3 regions of the Pectobacterium odoriferum genome follow, and region 3 is predicted to be linked to each of the others. Evidence: predicted binding sites of a transcription regulator. Region 3 holds the regulator's gene; each other region holds the start of a gene.
The links. The regulator CRP, encoded in region 3, controls carbon source genes, mostly activating them, when cyclic AMP is high. The targets are predictions, from matches to a motif close to ATGTGANNNNNNTCACAT.
Positions count from the first base shown of each region.

Region 1: the regulator CRP is predicted to act here: its motif matches at 848-865, upstream of rhaS (HTH-type transcriptional activator RhaS).
Region 2: the regulator CRP is predicted to act here: its motif matches at 937-954, upstream of EO763_RS12730 (2-hydroxycarboxylate transporter family protein).

Region 1 covers NZ_CP034938.1:536,387-538,659, forward strand. Annotated here, with positions in the region: gene rhaB (rhamnulokinase) at 1-671, opposite strand, end outside; gene rhaS (HTH-type transcriptional activator RhaS) at 1,008-1,847, shown strand; gene EO763_RS02405 (helix-turn-helix domain-containing protein) at 1,872-2,273, shown strand, end outside.
Region 2 covers NZ_CP034938.1:2,852,789-2,855,061, reverse strand. Annotated here, with positions in the region: gene EO763_RS12735 (ATP-binding protein) at 1-591, opposite strand, end outside; gene EO763_RS12730 (2-hydroxycarboxylate transporter family protein) at 1,011-2,273, shown strand, end outside.
Region 3 covers NZ_CP034938.1:4,424,956-4,427,228, forward strand. Annotated here, with positions in the region: gene EO763_RS20010 (phosphoribulokinase) at 1-214, shown strand, start outside; gene EO763_RS20015 (OsmC family protein) at 253-660, opposite strand; gene crp (cAMP-activated global transcriptional regulator CRP) at 1,034-1,666, shown strand; gene argD (bifunctional acetylornithine/succinyldiaminopimelate transaminase) at 1,825-2,273, opposite strand, start outside.

The sequences.
Region 1 (2,273 bases), 1.1 Mb from region 3:
CTTGGCGCTGTCCAGTTCCCGACGGCGTGCCCCGGCTGTACCGGATCGCTCAACCAGCGGCGCGGGATGCTCAGATAGTCCAGCAGTTCACTGTCCCAGGTTTTCTTTTCCAGATTAAGCAGTTGGGTCGTGCTGGCGTTGGTGTATTCGCAGACGACATTCCCCGTGAGGCGATAGTGAAAATAGTCGGGGATCATCAGCAGGTGTGCTACCTGATCCAGATCGTCAGAGGGCGCATCGCCCAGCGCTTTAAGCTGGTACAGCGTATTAAACGGCAGGAACTGAATGCCAGTACGCTGATAGATCGCTTCACGCCCCAGTTCTGCGGTAACCGCGGCCATTACGCCGTCGGTGCGGTGGTCGCGATAGGAATACGGCAGGCCAACACGCTGCCCGTCCTTATCGAGTAGCACATAGTCCACGCCCCAACTGTCGATCCCGATGCTATCGGGGGCGATACCCATGGCATCGATTTGGTGTAATCCGGTGAGGATATTGCCTTCTAGCGCGGCCAGATCCCACTGATGATGGTTGTCCTGAAACACCAGCGTATTGCTGAAACGGTGAATTTCTTTCAGCGTCAAATGCTGCGTTGCGGTGTGCAAGGTTGCCAGCATGACCCGACCACTGGATGCACCTAAATCCACCGCCACGATATTCTTCACCGCCATAGCCGCACTCCTTACTTGTTGGATGTGTTGCAGTGTAAGGAGCGGTAACAGAAGCCACCTTCCTATGAGTGCCATCAACAACAAGCGGCTGGCAAAATGACAAAGCTGACCGTGAAAGGGCTCACAATCTGGGAAATTATTTAGGGAATAACCACGAAAAAATCAGGTAAAAGGCGGTGTGATCCTTACCACACTTCAATCAATTAGGCGGTGCGATCTTAAAAAAAGAGCAGCCAGACGGCGTGCGGGTGACGGTATTTCAAGGCTGGTTTTGTCGCTTCTGGCTACCCTTTTTCAAAGGCCGCATTTTTGCCAGAGGCTGAATGGAGAACTGAAATGACGTTACTTCGTGGTGATGATTTTTTTGCTTCGCGTGCCGTAACGGTTGCGGTGGAGCCGCGTACCCCACAAGCGGCGTTTCCTGAGCATTATCATGATTTCTGGGAAATTGTGCTGGTGGAGCAGGGCGCCGGCGTCCATGTGTTTAACGATCAGCCCTATGCACTGTGCAGCGGTTCGGTATTCTTCGTTCGTGATAACGATCGGCATCTGTTTGAAGACGTCGAAGGGCTGTGCCTGACCAACATGCTGTACCGCTCGCCGCGCGGGTTCCGCTTCCTTTCCGATATCGCCGCCTTTTTGCCGTATGGCCAGAACGGCGAATGGCAAGGGCAGTGGCAGGTCAATGCGGCGGGAATGCAGCAGTTGAAACAGTCGATGAACAGTCTGGCTGAACTGGCGCAGAGCGATGCACCGGAAGCGATCGCGGCCAGCGAGAGTCTGTTTCTGCACATTCTGGTGCAACTGCGCCAGCACTGTTTTCAGACGCAGGCCAACGGCTCCGAGCGTCAGGGGGTACAGGCGCTGCTGGGCTGGCTGCAAAACAACTACAGTGAAGAGGTCAACTGGGGCAGTCTGGCCGATCGGTTCTCGCTGCCGCTGCGTACGCTGCACCGTCAGCTCAAACAACACACTGGTATGACGCCACAACGCTATCTGAATCGGTTAAGATTACTGGAGGCTCGTCGGCGGTTGCAGCAGAGTGATGATTCCATCACCACTATTGCGCACGCCTGTGGATTTAGCGACAGCAATCACTTCTCGACGCAATTCCGCAAGGCATTCTCGCAGGCGCCTAAATCACTGCGCCATCAGGCGTTTTCTCGTGAAGAGTAGGTAACGGCAACGGCGGGTGAGGGAATGGCGACAGCAATACGGGGTTTGAAATTACAGACTGAAGACTATTTCCTCACCGACAAGAATGCCGTGATGGTTGCCGAACGGCACCCACAGCCCGTGTTTCCGCTGCATCATCATGATTTTGATGAACTCGTCATCGTCTGGCGTGGCAATGGTTTGCACCTCTGGAACGATGTGCCTTACCGCATTACTCGCGGCGATATGTTTTATGTCTCTGCTAACGATCGCCACAGCTATGAATCCGTCCACGAGCTTGAGCTGGACAACATTCTCTATATTCGCAATCGCCTGACGTTATCTGCCGATTGGCAAGCGTTACTGCCGGGCGGGGAGCTTCCACAAAGCCAGCGGCACTGGTGTTTAGGTTCGGAAGGTATGGATACCCTTCGCGAGAAGGTGGAC
Region 2 (2,273 bases), 1.6 Mb from region 3:
CTGTTTCTTCAGATTACGCGAGAACCACCAGGAAAAGATAAACAGCGCGACAAACATCGCCAGAATCGCCAGCAGGATGTGCGCCAGTTTACTGAACGTCAGGTTATCGATATGGGTTTTCAGATAGCCGACGGAGACAATACCAATAACCTGACCGTCAGCCACGATCGGCGCTTTGCTGCGTAGTGAGATGCCAATGCCGCCCCGACGCACCGTGATAATACTTTTCCCGGCGAGAACCTCAACGTTATCGCCGCCCACCATCTGCGTGCCGACAAGACCGGCATCTTCAGAGTGAAACAGGTGATGCGCCTGATTATCTCCGATCACGATATAGCTGGCGTCGCTGCGCAGCTTCAATTGTTGAACGAGCGTGCTTATCTGCTTGATGTCTTTATGCTTCACCGACTCAATCAAGGACGGGATGATGGCGATTTCTCTGGCCTGTACCTGCGCTCGTGCACCCAGCTCGGAATACAGCTGTTTATCGATATCGTGATAATAATAAATGCCCGTCATTAGAAGCAACGAAGAGAAGAAGACGATCAAATAGATAAATAATTTGATATGAAAGGAAAGTCTTACTCTCATGATGTGCGGTAGCCTGCCGGTGAACGAAAAATAGCTGATGAATTTATCACGAATGGTAATAAGGATGGACTGAGAGGAAAAAACTTGTGAGCAATAACACATTTAAATATGTTGTTGCCAATACGATGTTAGTAATAAGCAGATAAAATTAAACGCATCTGTTTTCTTTAATAAACAACTTAATTACGTTTTATCAACATAGTCATTTTTAGGAAATAAAAACCATAAACTCCATAGAAATCGTAAAGTTTATTTTGATCGTAAAATCATCTAACCGCCTGCGTAATAAACGTTTTTTGAATATAAACCATAAAAACCATAAACACCTTTAAAACTCATTTTTTAATTTGAAGGGAATCACATAATAATAGGTGGCCGCCCCCTATCATTCGCGGACAAAATAAAACGGGGACAGAGTTATGAGCACGACTGATGATTCATATATTGTGGTAAATAATGAGGCGGCTGGGAAGGCCTCATTAAAGGAAAAATGGTGGCACGTTCTGGATACCTATAAAGTCGGTATTATCCCAGTACCGCTCTTTGTGCTGGCGGGGGTATTAATCGGCATCGACTGCCTGAGTGGCAAGTTGCCGAGCGACATCGTCGTGATGGTGGCGACGCTGGCATTCTTTGGGTTTGCCTGCGGTGAATTTGGTAAACGTCTGCCGATTATCGGCAAGATGGGGGCGGCGGCAATCTGTGCGACCTTTATCCCCTCGGCGATGGTGCATTACGGCCTGCTGCCGGACGTTGTCGTTGAATCCACGACCAAATTCTATAAAAGTACCAACATCCTGTATCTCTACATCTGCTGCATTATTGTCGGCAGCATCATGAGTATGAATCGGCAGACGCTGATTCAGGGCTTCCTGCGTATTTTCTTCCCTATGCTGTGCGGTGAAATCGCCGGCATGCTGGTGGGCATGGGCGTCGGTATTGCACTCGGCCTGGATCCGTTCCAAATCTTCTTCTTCCTGATTCTGCCGATTATGGCGGGCGGGGTGGGTGAAGGTGCTATCCCGCTGTCTATCGGCTATGCCACGATTCTGCATATGGATCAGGGTGTTGCGCTGGGGCGCGTCTTGCCTATCGTGATGCTGGGCAGCCTGACCGCGATCATCCTTGCCGGTGTTCTGAATCAGTTGGGTAAACGCTTTCCACATCTGACCGGTGAAGGCGAACTGATGCCTAATAAAGACAATAACCTGGGCGGCGGCGCAAGCAGCACACCGGCTTCTGCCTTTAGCGGCAAAGCCGACGTCACGACCATTGCCTCTGGCGCTCTGCTGGCAATCCTGCTGTATATGGTGGGTATGCTTGGCCACAAAGTCATTGGCCTGCCTGCACCGGTTGGCATGCTGTTCGCTGCGGTGTTGGTGAAACTGGCTCACGGTGTTTCACCGAAAATGCTGGAAGGTTCTCAGGTCGTTTACAAGTTCTTCCAGACCTCTGTGACGTATCCGATTCTGTTTGCCGTTGGCGTGGCGATTACACCGTGGCAGGAATTGGTGAACGCTTTTACGATTCAAAACCTGCTGGTGATTATTTCTACCGTAGTGACGCTGGTCGCAACTGGCTTCTTTGTGGGTAGAAAAATAGGTATGCACCCGATTGATGTTGCCATTATTTCCTGCTGCCAGAGCGGACAGGGCGGTACAGGTGACGTTGCGATTCTGACG
Region 3 (2,273 bases):
CAAGTCGATTCCCTCACTGGACGAAAGCTTCGTCGTGATTCACTTTCAGGGATTGGATAATATTGATTATCCCTATCTGCTCGCCATGTTGCAGGGGTCGTTTATCTCCCATATCAACACGCTAGTCGTTCCCGGCGGGAAGATGGGCTTGGCGATGGAATTGATTATGGCGCCACTGGTGCAGCGGTTAATCGAAGGGAAAACGATCGAATAAGCGAAACCGGGCACGGTAGTGTCGTGCCCAGAGAGAGATTAAGCCAGCACCCTAACTTCGTGGCTATGCGTCACCTCAACGGCTTTGCCCAGCATCAGTGCCACAGAACAGTACTTTTCCGCCGACAGGGCGACAGCTCGCTCGACAGCTTTGTCAGTCAATCCTTTTCCCGTCACGATAAAATGCAGATTGATGTGGGTAAATAAACGCGGCGCGTCAGACCGACGCTCTGACGTTAATTTCACCTCACAATCCGCCACATCGTTGCGACCTTTTTGCAGAATCGACACCACGTCAATCGCGCTGCATCCTCCTACGGACATCAATACCATTTCCATCGGACTGGGCGCTTTATCGCCAGAATTGCCGTCCATCAATATCTGATGCCCTGATGCGGATTCGCCCAAAAACGTTAAGCCTTCAACCCATTTTACCCGAGCCTGCATGATGCCTCTCCACTAAAATTTTTTTGAAAATTTATATCGTTACTGTACAAAAATCAGCGTTAATCAGAGCTTTGTCATGCTGAAGCGAGACAACACAAGACACATCCTTAAAGCTGTGTTAAAACGAAAATAGAATAGACCTTTTCTGGACAAACCCAGAAACGAAGAAGATGATTACGTGGCCAGATATACCCAGCCACGTTTACGATGCGGCAAGGCAGCAACCGGAAAATCAAGGGTACAGTGGTTCCAGTATATTCCCTGACGTCATTCTGCCTAGACTGAATTTTATTTTTTAGCAGTTAAACACGCCGTACAGGGAACTCTGACCCCTGTAATTTGCGCAGTGAATTACAACAGAGGATGATAGCGAATGGTTCTCGGCAAACCGCAAACAGACCCAACTCTCGAATGGTTCCTTTCCCATTGTCATATTCACAAGTATCCATCGAAGAGCACACTGATTCACCAAGGTGAAAAAGCAGAAACACTTTACTACATCGTGAAAGGCTCTGTCGCAGTGCTAATCAAAGATGAAGAAGGCAAGGAAATGATCCTCTCCTACCTCAATCAGGGCGATTTTATCGGCGAGCTCGGCCTGTTTGAAGAAGGTCAGGAACGCAGTGCCTGGGTTCGGGCAAAAACCGCCTGTGAAGTGGCTGAAATTTCCTATAAAAAATTCCGCCAGCTCATCCAGGTTAACCCAGATATTCTCATGCGTCTGTCTGCGCAAATGGCAAGCAGACTTCAGGTTACCTCTGAGAAAGTCGGCAACCTCGCCTTCCTTGATGTAACCGGCCGTATTGCCCAAACCCTACTCAACCTGGCCAAACAACCTGATGCCATGACGCATCCAGATGGCATGCAAATTAAAATTACCCGTCAGGAAATTGGGCAAATCGTTGGCTGCTCGCGTGAAACCGTGGGCCGCATTCTGAAAATGTTAGAAGACCAGAACCTGATCTCTGCACACGGTAAAACGATTGTCGTTTACGGCACTCGCTAAACCCCTGTCGCGGTACCCTACCAATAAAAAAGCGTGAAGCCTCGGCCTCACGCTTTTTTTATGCCGTGCCATCCCTGCCGCCACCCTTACGGGCCGTCGCAAGCGACGTTGAAAAACGTTCTCTACGTTTTTTTATCACTGCGCTTTTGGGAGCGTAATCAGTTTGCTGTGTTAACGACCTGCGCGACGGCTTTGGCGAACTTCGCCATCCCCTGCGCAATATCGTCTTCATCAATGATCAAAGACGGTACAAAGCGGATCACGTTAGGCCCAGCCATCAGTACCATAAGCCCCTGGGCCGTTGCGGCAGCCAGGAACTCGCCCGCGCGACCGTGCCATTGCGGTTTCAGTTCTGCACCCAGCAGCAGCCCCATACCGCGAACCTGTTCGAATACACCGTACTGCTGATTGATTTTCTCAAGCTCACTGACAAAGCGATCGTGACGATCCGCCACGCCTGACAACACGTCCGGCGTGTTAATGATATCCAGCGCGGCTTCCGCCACCGCACAGGCCAACGGGTTGCCGCCATAGGTGGTGCCGTGTACCCCAACCGTCATGGCCGATGCGATCTCTTCCGTCGTCAGCATCGCACTAATCGGGAACC